Regions from separate parts of the Pectobacterium actinidiae genome, predicted to be linked through region 1. Evidence: predicted binding sites of a transcription regulator. Region 1 holds the regulator's gene; each other region holds the start of a gene.
What was found. The regulator Fur, encoded in region 1, represses iron uptake genes when iron is present. The targets are predictions, from matches to a motif close to ATAATAATGAGAACNACTATCAA.

Region 1 (3,902 bases):
AAGTGCAGAAGCCTGCTCTTTATCTGCGGTGGCATTATCACCGCTGCGACGAGCGTCAACTGCACGCGCCAGACGGGTTACCATACGGAAATATTGATCGTTACCCTGGTTGATAAAATTCATGTTCTGAACCAGCAAGGTGCTGGTTTTCGAGGTCGCCGTCATCTCCTTAAAAGAGAACATGGTATATATCGATACGCCCCCCCAGAGAATACAAAAAATGCCCAGCACCCATAGCATAGCGGTTCTGATAGCAATATTTTTTATAAGTTTCATTGTTTACTCCAAATCAGGAAAATGGTTAAAAAGATTTTTATCGCTAATCAACCGATATGAATCAGAAAATTCACACCATGAAACAAGTCACTTCTCCCTAGTGTTTACATTTCACCGAGTTGAAAACTCAAAAACCACGCTAACTCATCGGCTAAACACAGAGAATATTTAGCGCTCTCGCTATATTTCTTAATATAATTTTTCATATTGAGAATAAGCGCACCTATTTTTATAGATATGAGTCTTTTAATCATAGGCTTGCAAACGAATACATCGTTTACCCACGTCCTGCGTGCGTTGGCATGAATATGCGATTAGGTGAAAAGGCAACTTGAATGAAATTTCATTTTATTCTTTAACATCAAAAGAATAAAACCTTCCCTTAACACTTGCATCGTTTCAGTTGCAAATGGTTATAGTTCTTATTTTCATTAATTAAGAATATTCCCAAGAAATGTTACAAAATCTTAATTCTATAAAAACATTATCTTTTGTAAGCACTTTAATTCCCACGAATAGCAATGTACCGCTCCGTGATTTTTATTCTTCACAAACAGAAGTCTGCTTTTAATTACAATCGAAACAAAAAATAAAATAAAAAGTGAATTCATAAAAAATGAAACGCAGTTATAAATAAATAACCTCAACACCATTAAGGAAATGTGCGCGTAATCTCAGACCGAGAGCATAATCCCTATTTATCATAGGGATTTTAGTCTCCGTAGGGATGTTTTCGTTTTCTTACTTACCTTCGCATTTCACATACTCTTGATTTACGCATCCTTACCGATACGAGTTTCTCCCGATGTGAGTGTCTGTTATTATTAACAGATAAGTGGGTGAAATATTACACCATACCATTAGGAATCAAGAGGTTATTCAATTCATGGCACTCATCGGAATATTTTTTGGCAGTGATACTGGCAACACTGAAAACATCGCCAAAACGATTCAACAGCAGTTAGGCACCAACGTTGCTGATGTTCATGACATCGCTAAAAGCAGCAAAGAAGATCTCGAAGGTTTCGATATTCTGCTGCTGGGTATTCCAACCTGGTATTACGGTGAAGCTCAGTGCGATTGGGATGACTTCTTCCCGTCGTTGGAAGAAGTGGATTTCACAGGAAAATTGGTTGCTCTGTTTGGCTGCGGCGATCAGGAAGACTATGCAGAATACTTCTGTGATGCCATGGGCACCATCCGTGACATTATTGAGCCACGCGGCGCGACGATTGTCGGTCACTGGCCAACAGAGGGCTATTACTTTGAAGCCTCTAAAGGACTCGCCGACGACAATCACTTCATCGGCTTGGCTATCGATGAAGATCGTCAGCCTGAACTGACCAGCGAACGCGTGACAACGTGGGTGAACCAGATCAGCGATGAGCTGAACCTGAAAGAGCTGGTTGGCTAAGCCATTTTGGCTCTGATAAGCGCTATCAGAGCCAAAACAGTATTGATAGGTAAAACCTTTCATAATAATTGATACATTTTTTTAACTTCTATCAGTAAACCTGTACAATAATCCCATCGGCTTTGTACGTGCATCATCATTTCCTCATTCACCAACAACGAATTGCGTTGTATACCAATAGTGTGAATAGGGACAATATTGTTAACATTCGCTTGTTTTCATTTTGTATGCGCGGTTCTATAATTGAGACGCTTTTGCATTTTTTGAGCCGACCGATGTCATAGGCTAGGCAGCCTCCATTGATAAGTAAGCAACAGGATTAAACCCGCATGACTGACAACAACACCGCATTAAAGAAGGCCGGCCTGAAAGTCACTCTTCCAAGACTGAAAATACTGGAAGTGTTACAGGACCCTGTCTGCCATCACGTCAGTGCGGAAGATTTATATAAGAAACTGATTGATATGGGCGAAGAGATTGGTCTTGCTACCGTCTATCGCGTACTCAACCAGTTTGATGATGCGGGTATCGTCACTCGTCATAACTTCGAAGGTGGAAAATCCGTCTTTGAATTGACGCAGCAGCATCATCACGATCACTTAATTTGCCTCGACTGTGGCAAAGTCATTGAATTCCGCGATGAGTCTATCGAAGCGCGTCAGCGTGAGATCGCAGAAAGACACGGCATCAAACTGTCCAACCACAGTCTGTATCTCTATGGGCATTGCAGTGAAGGGGATTGCCGAGAGGATGAAACCCTGCACGATTCCACGCGATAAATAAATCGACCGCATAAAAAAATAAAACCGCCAAGGCGGTTTTATTTTTGTCTTCTTACCCGTGGCCTTAGCCTACCCAGGTATCTCGCAGTCCAACCGTACGGTTAAACACCAAATGCTCGGCACTGGAGTAAACGCGGTCCGCACAGAAATAGCCTTCGCGCTCAAACTGATACGCTTTCTCTACTTCCGCCTGCGTCAGGCTCGCTTCCACAAAGCCTTGCGTAATTTTCAGTGAATCTGGATTAATCGTCGACAGGAAATCCTCCGCCGCCCCTGGATTTGCCACACTGAACAGGCGATCGTACAAGCGGAATTCTGCTGGTACCGCGTGTGCCGCAGAAACCCAGTGGATAACACCTTTCACTTTACGGCCGTCAGCCGGATCTTTGCTCAGCGTTTCCGCATCATAGCTACAGTAGATCGTAGTGATGGTGCCCTGCTCATCTTTATCAATACGCTCAGCTTTGATCACATAGGCATTACGCAGACGCACTTCTTTACCCAGCACCAGACGCTTGTACTGTTTGTTGGCCTCTTCGCGGAAGTCAGCGCGATCGATGTAAACTTCGCGGCTGAATGCGACCTGACGTGAGCCCATTTCCGGCTTGTTCGGATGGTTTGGCATCGCGACAAATTCTTCGTGCTCAGCTGGCAAATTCTCGATTACGACTTTGACCGGATCCAACACCGCCATTGCACGTGGAGCATTCTCATTCAGGTCATCACGAATACAGGACTCTAGCGCGGCCATTTCCACGTTGTTATCCTGCTTCGTTACGCCGATACGCACACAAAACTCACGGATAGATGACGCGCTGTAACCACGACGGCGCAGACCAGAGATGGTCGGCATACGCGGATCGTCCCATCCTTCAACGACGTTTTCCACAACCAGCTGATTCAGCTTACGCTTGGACATAATCGCGTATTCGAGATTAAGGCGGGAGAATTCGTACTGACGCGGGTGGCAAGGAATAGTGATGTTATCCAGCACCCAGTCATATAGACGGCGGTTATCCTGGAATTCCAGCGTACACAGTGAATGCGTGATCCCTTCCAGCGCATCGGAAATGCAGTGGGTGAAGTCATACATCGGATAGATGCACCACTTGTTGCCCGTCTGGTGATGATCGGCAAATTTAATACGATACAACACCGGATCGCGCATCACGATAAAAGACGATGCCATATCGATTTTTGCACGTAAACAGGCCGTCCCTTCCGCAAACCCGCCGTTGCGCATTTTTTCAAACAGCGCCAGGTTTTCTTGCACGGTACGGTCGCGATAAGGGCTGTTTTTGCCTGGTGCCGTCAGCGTACCACGGTATTCACGAATCTGCTCAGGCGTCAGCTCATCGACGTAAGCCAGCCCTTTACTAATCAATTCAACCGCATAGGCATGTAGTTGATCGAAATAATCAGAAGAATAA
Region 2 (3,902 bases), 1.1 Mb from region 1:
AGAAGATCAACGCTATATCCCGACGCGTATTCACTGGCGTCATCCTGACTCACGGACCTAGGCTAACACTTTGCGTTGTTCAACACGTTAATGTTGTGTCCTGAAACTCGCATTATTTCGGGTATAGACATAAACCTGTAGACGTAAAAAAAGGAACGCGGCTTGAATTTCCCCTGCATTCCTTCTTGAAATACCAACCGCAGCCGTTATTTAGCGGCAGCGGTTTCCGCACCGACCAGACCTACCTTGAGGTAGCCTGCTTTACGCAGCGAATCCATCACGCTCATGATGGTTTCATAATCGACGCTTTTATCTGCCTGAAAGAAGATAGTCGTTTCTTTATTGGCGCTGGTTTTCGCATCCAGTACCTGAGCCAGAGACTGTTCATTAATCGCCTCTTCCCCCAGGAACATTTGCTTATCCGCTTTTACCGTCAGATAGAGCGGTTTTTCCGGTCGTGGTTGCGGTGCTGCCGATGAGGCTGGCAGATCGACACGAATATCTACCGTTGCCAAGGGGGCCGCCACCATAAAGATAATCAGCAGAACCAGCATGACGTCAATGAACGGCGTGACGTTAATATCATGCATTTCACCGTCATCACTCACGTCCTCCTTCAAATGCATCGCCATGACTTAACCCACCCGCAGTTTATGCGCTGCTGAAGACGCCCGGTTATCGTTGCTCGCAGCGACATCGAGATCGCGACTTTGCAGCAGCAAGACCTGTGCAGCCACATCGCCGACCATCGCTTTGTAGCTGGCAATCGAACGTGCGAAGACGTTATAGATGACAACCGCAGGGATCGCGGCAACCAGACCAATCGCCGTCGCCAGCAGGGCTTCTGCGATCCCCGGCGCGACCACCGCCAGATTAGTCGTTTGCGTCTGTGCGATACCGATGAAGCTGTTCATGATGCCCCATACCGTACCAAACAAGCCCACGAACGGCGCAACTGCACCGACCGTTGCCAGATAGCCGTTACCACGCCCCATGTGACGTCCGGTAGCCGCCACGCGACGCTCCAGACGAAACGCGGTGCGCTCTTTAATCCCATTGTTGTCATCAGAACGTGCGGAAAGCTCCAGTTCGTTCTGCGCATCAACCAACAGTTGCTGTGCAACGCTGCCTGCTTTGAATACGTCGGCCGTTTCCAGCGCATCGTCGAGCGTTTTCGCCTGTTCCAGCGCCAGATACTCGCGGCGCAGGCGACGTTTCGCGCCAGACATCTCAACGCTTTTACTAAAGAAGATCGCCCAGGTAATCACGGAGGCCAGCAGCAAACCGATCATCACCGTTTTCACCACGGCATCCGCGTGCTGGTACATACCCCAGACGGATAAATCGGTTTTCATCAGGTTATTGGTGCCCGGTGCCGCACTGGCAGGAAGCGTAAGCGCAGAGGTCGGGGCTTGTGCATCAGTCGTCACAGGGGCGGAAGGCGACGCAGCAGGTTGAGCGGCTGGCGCTGCATTCTGTGTCGACAACGGCGTCGTTGCCGGGGCCGCAAACGCATTTCCACTTAGTCCCGCCGTACACAGCAGGATAACCAGCACGCTACGGGAAAATACGCTGAACGCGCCACGTTTTTTTTGCCAGGTTGATAACACCTGTTGAGTTGTATTACTGACAGCCGTCTTCACGCTGTGCCTCCACCGTTCATTCTGTACAATACCTGCACATACCCGCAGGTATAATGCCGCAATAACGCAGCCTGAAATGATACCAAACCCTGAACGAATTGATAGTCGTTCTCATTATTATTTACACCAGATAACACACTTTTTCTTGCGTTCTGACAGGGTTTTTAGGGGTATTACCTACACATCGACAGGAAAGGCATAAAAAAGTCATGAAAAATAGCATTCGGGAATATCCCTGGCAGGAGATAGCCGCAGGTTCTCACCTGAAACGTAGCCTTATACCGTGAGGTTTTTGTGATCGACATTAAGTTATCACACCATTTTATGGTAGGTGGAGATAAGTTTAATGAAATATACAGAAACACATGTACACAATAAGATAAATAAAAACACCATGTTACGCATATATAGATTAATAATTCAGGAATAAAATCCATATAAAACAGCATTTCATATTAGCTTTTTCTTTTGTGACACGAGTCATTCTACGAAGTTGTATAATAGGTTAGCTTACCCATAGAGAATATCGACGCGCGCCACGATAATAGCCAACACAAGGACGCCGTCCTCTCGCCAGTAAACCCACTATTCATTACTCTATTTTTCATGGGTTTATATTTTTAGATCACCATTTGATTATCGATAATGTCACCCTACCTCTGGAGATAACTCAATGAAGCTGTCGAAAGCATTGATCGGCGTTTGTCTGGGCTCTACTGCATTACTGATGAGTCAAGCAATTCAGGCACAACAAATTAAAGCCTCCGATGTTCACCCTGAAGGTTACCCTAATGTCGTTGCTGTCCAAAAAATGGGAGAGAAATTAAAAGCGGCAACGAATGGCAGGCTGGAAATTAAAACCTTTCCTGGCGGCGTATTAGGTGATGAGAAACAAATGATTGAGCAGGCACAGCTCGGTGCAATTGATATTATCCGTGTATCAATGACGCCTGTTGCCGCTATTTTACCAGAAATAGAAGTCTTCACCCTGCCCTATATTTTCCGTGATGAAGATCATCTTCACAAAGTGCTGGATGGAAAAATTGGTCAGGAAATTGGTGACAAAATTACCCATAGCAGTAAATCAAAATTGATTTTTCTGGGCTGGATGGATGCAGGAACGCGTAATTTAATTACCAAACAGCCTGTTGCAAAACCTGAAGACCTCAAAGGCATGAAAATTCGCGTTCAAACCAGTCAGGTTGCTCTCGCAACGTTGAAAGCTATGGGCGCTAACGCCATCGCCATGGGCACCAGCGAAGTCTTCAGCGGCATGCAAACCGGCGTGATTGACGGCACAGAAAATAATCCGCCGACCTATGTTGCGCATAACTACATGCCTGTTGCCAAGAATTTCACCTGGAGCCGTCACTTCATTATTCCTGAGCTGTTCCTGTATTCCAAAACCAAATGGGACAAACTTTCTAAAGAGGATCAGGATCTTATCCTGAAACTGGCGAAGGAAGCACAGCAAGAACAGCGCGTACTGTGGAATGAATATACTCAGCAATCTCTGGATAAAATGAAGGCCGGTGGCGTTCAGTTCCATGATATTGATACCGAGTACTATTTCAAAGCTACGCAGCCTGTACGCGATCAATTTGGTGCCAAATATCAGGAGTTGATTAAAGCCGTCGCCGACGTCCAATAATCGAGACCGTATTCCAGCGGATAAATAGCAGACGATTGACGAACCGGCTTACGAAATGAAAACGGTAATAATGGAAGACTTATCCATTATCACCGTTCGACGGACTTGTCAGCGACGTCATAAATAGCGCTCTATTTATCCGCCCTTGATATCAACAATCCCCCTTCGCTTATTGTTTAGCGAATATAGGCGGCACAATGGCACAATCTTATCTATCAAGTATGGATGTACTCTATCGTCTTGCCATGTGGGTTTCTGGTCTGGCGTTATTAATTATGACGCTAATAATTCCTATTGGCATATTCGCACGCTATGTTTTAAATGCGGCATTATCCTGGCCAGAACCCATTTCAATTATTTGTATGGTGACGTTTACTTTCGTCGGTGCAGCAGTCAGTTACCGTTCTAACTCACATATTGCCGTCAGTATGTTGACCGACAGATTGCCAGAATCCGGTAAGAAGATTTGCGTTCATCTGTCGAATATCCTGATGCTTTTAATTAGCCTGTTTATTCTCTATTACAGCGCCGTGCTCTGCATAGAATTATGGGAACAGCCCGTTGCGGAATTTCCATTATTAACCGCAGGTGAAAGTTATTTACCCCTG
Region 3 (3,902 bases), on a different contig from region 1:
CAGCATCCAGCGCGTGGTCAATATCTCGCGTTGACGAACTGGCGACTTCACACAGCGGTTGACCCGTTACTGGCGTCAAATTAACAAAATACTGACCCGCATCAGGTGGAACCCAGGCTCCGCCGATAAAATTGTCATAGCGTTTTTTCAGATTGAGAGAGCCGTACTCGCCAGATGCGGATCGGCCTTCGAGATTATCGTGCGCCATTTCAGTCTCCTTTTCATTTCCGAGTGAGCGGCCATGCCGCGTGAAAAAAGAGGCAAACAGTAAGCAATTACATTAAGCCTATACGGGGTATGGGGTTAGCGACAGGATTCGGCCAGAGAAGAAGACAACTCTTCGAGTTGACGCACAGTTTCTTGCGAGAAAAAGTCGCATCCCTTCAGGCGCGGTGAGGTATACCCTAAATAATTCGAGTTTCAGGAAGGCGGCAAGAGAAGGAATCCCGATGAGCTTACTCAAGTAAGTGATTCGGGTGACTAAACGCAGCCAACGCACATGCAACTTGAAGTATGACGGGTATAATACTTTTAATTTCCAGGGTTACTAACATGCAGGTATTTCAGGTGGAAGGGGTTCATTTACCAGCGGATGCCGTCCTTGAGGGCGCAACGCAACATTCAGTCTATCATCCCGATTCGCTGCATCAGCCACAGTCTGACTGGCTAGCGGAAGAGGTGCCCGTTGCGTTGGTTTATAACGGTATATCGCATGTCGTCATGATGGCCTCACCGAAGGAACTGGAACAGTTCGCTCTCGGATTTTCCTTATCTGAAGGCATTATTCAATCACCGGCAGATATTTACGGCATTGATGTACAAGCCGCCTGCAACGGCATCGAAGTACAGATTGAGCTTTCGAGCCGACGCTTCTCTGGGCTAAAAGAACGCCGCCGGGCGATGGATGGCCGCACAGGCTGCGGCGTATGTGGTGTAGAGCAGCTTGCGGAAATCGGTAAACCGATCGCACCGCTGCCCTTCACACAAACATTTTCCCTTAGCAAACTTGAAAACGCGCTGGTGCGGCTGCGCGATGTCCAGAAGATCGGTCAAGTGACGGGTTGCACTCACGCCGCAAGCTGGGTCGCGCCAGACGGCACGCTGTCCGGGGGGAGTGAAGACGTCGGCCGCCATGTCGCGCTGGATAAACTGCTAGGCACCCGAGCGAAAAAGGGGTGGCAACAAGGCGCTGCGCTGGTTTCCAGCCGGGCCAGCTATGAGATGGTCCAAAAATCCGCCATGTGCGGCGTGGAAATCCTGTTTGCTGTCTCAGCAGCCACCTCGCTGGCCGTAGAGGTCGCACAGCGCTGCAACCTGACGCTGGTCGGTTTTTGTCGACCGGGACATGCGACTATTTACACGCATCCGCAGCGTCTAAGCGCGTAAAAGACGCCACCCACGTCACGGCGTTTTGCAGGCGACGGGTATAGATTAATTTGTTTTTACATAGTGCAATAACGACATAAGCGTTTGTTATCATGAAGTAAAGCAATCTGACTCATGCCACCTGTTCGAGAATAATCATTTTCAATATCATTTAATTAACTATAATGAAGGTATTGCTTACGCGGTACTAACAACACAGTGCCGTAACATTTTTTTTACCATGGAGATGCTAAACATGAGTTATTCACTGCCATCGCTGCCTTATGCTTATGACGCACTGGAACCGCATTTCGACAAAGAAACGATGGAAATTCACCATTCCAAACACCATCAGGCTTACGTCAATAATGCTAACGCCGCGCTGGAATCTCTGCCTGAACTGGCTAAATTGTCTGTTGAAGAGCTGATCGCTCAACTGGATAAAGTTCCTGCGGAAAAAAGAACTGCACTACGCAACAACGCTGGCGGCCACGCTAACCACAGCCTGTTCTGGAAAGGCCTGAAATTAGGCACGACGCTGACTGGCGATCTGAAAGCAGCCATCGAACGTGATTTCGGCAGCGTTGATGCATTTAAAGAGAAATTTGAGCAAGCAGCAGCAACCCGCTTCGGTTCTGGCTGGGCGTGGCTGGTACTGAAAGACGACGGCAAACTGGCCGTAGTTTCTACTGCAAACCAAGACAGCCCGCTGATGGGTGAAGCTGTTTCTGGTGCTTCTGGCTACCCAATCGTCGGTCTGGATGTCTGGGAGCATGCTTACTACCTGAAATTCCAGAACCGTCGCCCGGATTACGCTAAAGCATTCTGGAACGTAGTGAACTGGGACGAAGCTGCCGCTCGTTTCGCTAGCGCGAAAAAATAAAACCGTTGAGTGCCTGATACCATCAGGCCGCTTCTGCGTTTGAATATAAACTGGAATAACAGCCTGTTATTCCAGTTTTTTTATTATCCACCCTACCGCCTAACCTCATATCCGCTGACTATCCTCGCTCACTGGCGCATAAAGTTTCAGCGTAAAGTGCCGATATCTACTGCGGGTTTTTATCATGTTGTTTTGCAAAGACAGGCTTGGTAAGCGGTAATCCGGGATGCTAACACCGCTAAGCAAGTGTGCATCAGGATAGTGAATTCGACTCAATAAGATAGAGTGGTGGGATGGGATGGCGATGAATTTTGATAATTTAAAAGTCGGTAAAAAATTAGGATTAGGCTTTTTCCTGATTCTGCTGATGACCATGGTGATTGCCGGTGCGGGCATTATGCATATAAGTTCGCTGAAAGAGAGTATTGATAAAGTTAATTTAAGCAACAATATTAATGATGAAATTAACCAGGCCAAATATTACCGTGCATTATACGGCACCACTTATAATCCTGATGATATAAAAAAGAACATTGAGCACATTGCCAATATCAGTAAACTTGCTGAAAAAGCAAAAGAATTTAACTGGCCAGAAAGCGACGCCAAGAAGATAGCCGATATCCCTACATTAATTACCAGCTACCAGGAAAAGCAAAAAGGTTATATTAATGCAGTGAATACTAAAGACGCTGTCAGAAAAAGCTGGAATATATCAACAACAGAAAAACCGCTAGAGCAGCTCAACGATCAATTAAAGACAGACAATAACAGCACTACCCTTCAATTATTACTTTCGGACCTGAACCAAAAACTGATTGCCGTTCGCTATCATGTTCGCGGTTTATTACTTTCTACCAACAAAGAATCCGAAGAAAAACTGACGGATGCCATCAACGCGGCGCAAACGTCATTGACCTTTCTATATCAGAGCCTGTCTGCTGAACAGCGTGAAACGCTGGCGCCGGTCCTGACGATCATGAACAATTATGAAGAACAAGTATTGGCCTATATGCCAGCCTATCATGAGGAAATGGCACAGGCGGGGCAAATGCAGGTTGTCGCTGGACAGCTGAACGACGTCGTTAAATCTTTGCTTAGCGATCAGCTGGCCGCCTCACAGGCAGACATTCACAGTGCTACGCTGCAAATGAGCATTGCAGCATTGATTACGCTGCTACTTGGTCTGCTGATTTCCTGGTTCATTTCACGTCAGATCACCACACCGCTTGGCAACACCCTGAACATGGCTGAGAAAATCGCAACAGGCGATCTCACCATGTCCATCAACACAACGCGCAAGGATGAGCTGGGCCAGTTGATGAGTGCGATGTCGAAAATGAATGACAATCTGCACAATATGATCGATGACATTCGCGTCGGTGTCAGCCAGATTTCTAACGCGTCCAGCGAGATCGTCGCAGGCAACACAGACCTGTCGTCACGTACCGAGCAGCAGGCCGCCGCCGTTGAACAGACTGCCGCCAGCATGGAGCAGCTTACCGCAACAGTTAAGCAAAACGCGGATAATGCGCACCACGCTAACAAGCTGGCAATCAGCGCATCTCAAACCGCAAAACAAGGCGGCGAGCAGGTGAATAACGTGGTGCAAACCATGACAGCGATTGAGAACAGTTCTAAACGTATCGCGGAAATC
Region 4 (3,902 bases), 560 kb from region 1:
TCTGCTGTTTATCGCCGCAGCTGCAACGAGCATTTTGCTCATCGCGATGGCGTTGACCACCCATACAACGCTGGTCATGATCGTTCGCTTCATTGCCGGGATCGCCAGTGCGGCGATGATGATCTTCGGTTCGTTGACTATTTTGCATCACACAAAGCATCCTCGCGTTATCGCTTCGCTCTATGCCGGGGTTGGCGTGGGAATTGTGTTAGGCAATGAATACATCATCATCGGACGACATTACGCTCTCACCGCCGAGCTATTGTGGTGGGGGTCGGCGCTGATCGCCGCGCTACTTCTACTCGCTCTACTCACTCTTTCACCGCATAAATCCACCGTAGTGCAACAACACATGGTCAATGTCGATGAACCCCCTCAGCTTGGCTGGCGGCGGCTTGCGTTGTTGTATGGCCTTGCAGGCTTCGGGTATATCATCATCGCCACTTATCTGCCGTTGATGGTGACATCACTTGGCATACCGCGTTTATCCCTACATTTATGGTCGCTGCTTGGACTGGCAGTTATTCCCGGCTGTTTTTTCTGGCTATGGGCCGCCAGCCGTTGGGGAACCTTGCCCTGCCTGACGGCAAATCTGTTGATTCAGGGAAGCTGCGTCCTACTGACGCTATTCAGCCACTCCCCTGTGGCATTGATATTCAGCTGTCTTGGCTTTGGTGCTACTTTTATGGGAACCACCTCGCTGGTGATGCCCTTAGCCAAACGGCTACGTGCACCGCACGGCATCAACCTGCTTGGGTTGGTGACACTCACTTACGGAATAGGTCAGATTCTTGGCCCACTGCTCGCCAGCGCTCTGACGAATGCGAATGCTGTCGCACTAACGATTCTATGTAGCGCAGCAGCACTTTTCATCGCGGCAGGGCTCTGCTCCCCCTACTGCCGACCACTACCCTAACCCCGGAGAATCTATGCCGTACGTAAACATCAAGATCACCAATGAAGGCGTCACTGCTGAACAAAAGCGTCAGTTGATTGAAGGCGTCACACAGTTGCTGGTCGATGTGCTAAATAAGAACCCGAAAACCACCGTGGTCGTGATTGATGAAGTCGAAACGGACAACTGGGGGATCGGCGGCGTGCCCGTGACGGAGCTGAGAAAGGCCAGTCAATAGTGAAACGGTGCCACCTGTGTGGCACCCGTATTATATCCCCAACATCGTATCAATCAGCAGATACATATTGAGAGAAACCACAAGCACTACAATGAGTTGCCCGATACGCTGTACCCACTTTCCGTTCACCATCGTCCCCATTAATTCACGGTTGCCGGTGAAGGACAGCAAAGGAACCAGCGCCAGCGCAATCCCGAAGCTCAGCACGACCTGGCTCAATACCAGCACCCGCGTCGGATCCATACCGGACAGGATCACGATAAATGACGGCAGCATCGTTACAGTGCGGCGCACCCAAAGCGGGATATGGAAACGCACGAATCCTTGCATTACCACCTGACCCGCCAGCGTACCGACGACGGTAGAAGACAGACCCGCCGCCACCAGACTCAGGCCAAAAATCACTGCGGCGGCTTTACCCAACAGCGGCTCCAGCGTGAGGTAGGCTTTATCCAGATCGGCAATATCCTGATTGCCGCTGAAATGGAATGCCGCTGCCGCCGTTGCCATCATCGCCAGATTGACGAATCCGGCGATAGTCATCGCAATCGCAACATCGACTTTCGTTGCAGAATAGCGCTCGGCACGAGTATGAGAACCTTCATGCTGCGTCAGAGAAGAATGCAGGTAAATCACATGCGGCATAATGGTCGCCCCCAGCACACCCGCAGCCAGCAACACGGCATCGGAAGTCGGTAGACTGGGGATTGCCATGCCTTTGGCTAACGCGGACAGTTCCGGCTGAGAAAAGACCAGTTCGACAATATATGCCGCCGCCACAAACAACAGCAGGCCGCCGATGACCATCTCCAGCGGCTTCTGCCCACGCTGTTGCAGCATAAGGATTAGGAAAGTCGCAATGGCAGTGAGGATCGCGCCTTCCAGCAGCGACACGCCCAAGAGTAATTTAAAACCAATCGCCGCACCGATAAATTCGGCCAGATCGGTCGCCATCGCAATAATTTCGGCCTGCACCCAATATGCCCAAACCGCCGGGCGCGGAAAGCGATCGCGGATGTGCTCCGCCAGATTCTTACCCGTTGCGATCCCCAATTTGGCGGACAACAGTTGGATCAGCATCGCCATCAGGTTAGCCCACACCACCACCCACAGCAGCGTATAGCCATAAGCCGCGCCAGATTGGATATTTGTGGCAAAGTTACCCGGATCGATATAACCAATCGCCGCAATAAACGCCGGGCCCATCAGAGAAAGTTTGATCTTCCTTGATGTGCGGCTTGTTGACTCAATAACACGGTTACCCGGCATAGTATGACCCTTCTAACACTGGTGTTTTATTACTCTCACAGAAACGATAATGATTATCAAGTGCATTTAGAGTGGTAATACCAATTCTTTTAATAGTTAATGATGATGAGCCATTCAAAACCTAAAAAATATCTTTTTTATCAAACAAATCTTAACAAGATATAAACAAAAAACCCCATGCGATGGCACGGGGTTCGGAATGAAGATGCGTTGTAAATACAGTCTTAAAAGCAAAAACTATCAGTCTTGTGCTTTTGATACCGCAACCATCGCCGGGCGCAGCAAACGGCCGTTCAGCGTATAGCCTTTTTGCATTACCATCATGACGTGGTTCGGCTGGTGATCGGCCGAAGGCAGCATCGTCATCGCCTGATGCACTTCTGGGTTAAACGGTACACCCACATCACCCACAATCTCGATACCGAACTTACGCACGGCATCCAGCAACGATTTCAGCGTCAGTTCGACACCTTCAATCATTGCAGCCAGTGATTCATTGGCCTTGTCCGCCGTATCCAGCGCACGTTCCAGATTGTCGATAACTGGCAGCATTTCGCTGGCAAATTTTTCTACCGCAAATTTATGCGCTTTCTCAACATCCATTTCCGCACGGCGGCGAATGTTATCGGCTTCAGCACGGACGCGAAGCATATTGTCACGTTCACGCTGTTGCAGTTCGCTCAACTGGGCTTCCAGTTCGGCGATGCGCGCATCACGCGGGTCAGCTACGTCTGCCGTCTCTGGCGTGGCATCCGTTTGCTGCCCTTTTGCTGCTTCCTTTTGATCCAGGACTTGCTCGTCAGGCGTTTTCTGTTCTTTACTACTCATGAAATTCTCCGCGGTTTAGCATTAATCTCGCTAGTTGCTTATTATGGGGATCAAAATCGGGGATTCAAGGGAACCAGTCACATATTGGTTCCAGCCGCTGCCGATACACCACGCTGAGGACAAAAACAGCAATGAACACACCGCTTACAATGAACAGGCCGTTTAATTGTATTGGCATTGTCGGCCATCCGCGTCACCCAACGGCATTGGCAACGCATGAGATGCTTTACCACTGGCTCACCGACAAAGGTTACGCGGTTCTGATCGAGCAACAGATCGCCCGCGAATTGAACCTGAAAGACGCGCCGACGGGTAGCCTTGCTGACATCGGTCAACAGGCGGATTTGGCTGTTGTTGTTGGCGGTGACGGTAACATGCTCGGCGCAGCGCGCGTGCTGTCACGCTATGACATCAAGGTGATCGGCGTGAACCGTGGCAACCTCGGTTTTCTAACCGATCTCGACCCTGATCAGGCGCAGCAACAACTTTCTGACGTGCTCGACGGCCATTACCTGAGCGAGCAGCGCTTCATGCTGGAAGCGCACGTTTGCCGTGCAAACCAGCCAGACAGCATCAGTACCGCCATTAACGAAGTGGTGCTTCACCCCGGCAAGGTTGCCCATATGATTGAATTTGAAGTCTATATTGACGACAAATTCGCCTTCTCCCAGC

Region 2: the regulator Fur is predicted to act here: its motif matches at 1,742-1,764, upstream of exbB (tol-pal system-associated acyl-CoA thioesterase).
Region 3: the regulator Fur is predicted to act here: its motif matches at 1,515-1,537, upstream of sodA (superoxide dismutase [Mn]).
Region 4: the regulator Fur is predicted to act here: its motif matches at 2,440-2,462, upstream of KKH3_RS02765 (Nramp family divalent metal transporter).

What each region holds. Positions count from the first base shown of each region.
Region 1 covers NZ_JRMH01000001.1:1,209,296-1,213,197, reverse strand. Annotated here, with positions in the region: gene KKH3_RS05080 (methyl-accepting chemotaxis protein) at 1-276, opposite strand, end outside; gene fldA (flavodoxin FldA) at 1,163-1,690, shown strand; gene fur (ferric iron uptake transcriptional regulator) at 2,020-2,469, shown strand; gene glnS (glutamine--tRNA ligase) at 2,537-3,902, opposite strand, start outside.
Region 2 covers NZ_JRMH01000001.1:131,313-135,214, reverse strand. Annotated here, with positions in the region: gene KKH3_RS00620 (LacI family DNA-binding transcriptional regulator) at 1-61, shown strand, start outside; gene exbD (TonB system transport protein ExbD) at 207-632, opposite strand; gene exbB (tol-pal system-associated acyl-CoA thioesterase) at 636-1,643, opposite strand; gene KKH3_RS00605 (TRAP transporter substrate-binding protein) at 2,317-3,294, shown strand; gene KKH3_RS00600 (TRAP transporter small permease) at 3,492-3,902, shown strand, end outside.
Region 3 covers NZ_JRMH01000002.1:689,969-693,870, reverse strand. Annotated here, with positions in the region: gene exaC (acetaldehyde dehydrogenase ExaC) at 1-208, opposite strand, end outside; gene fdhD (formate dehydrogenase accessory sulfurtransferase FdhD) at 553-1,386, shown strand; gene sodA (superoxide dismutase [Mn]) at 1,622-2,248, shown strand; gene KKH3_RS20555 (methyl-accepting chemotaxis protein) at 2,547-3,902, shown strand, end outside.
Region 4 covers NZ_JRMH01000001.1:650,569-654,470, reverse strand. Annotated here, with positions in the region: gene KKH3_RS02775 (MFS transporter) at 1-916, shown strand, start outside; gene KKH3_RS02770 (2-hydroxymuconate tautomerase family protein) at 930-1,133, shown strand; gene KKH3_RS02765 (Nramp family divalent metal transporter) at 1,164-2,402, opposite strand; gene grpE (nucleotide exchange factor GrpE) at 2,643-3,230, opposite strand; gene nadK (NAD(+) kinase) at 3,380-3,902, shown strand, end outside.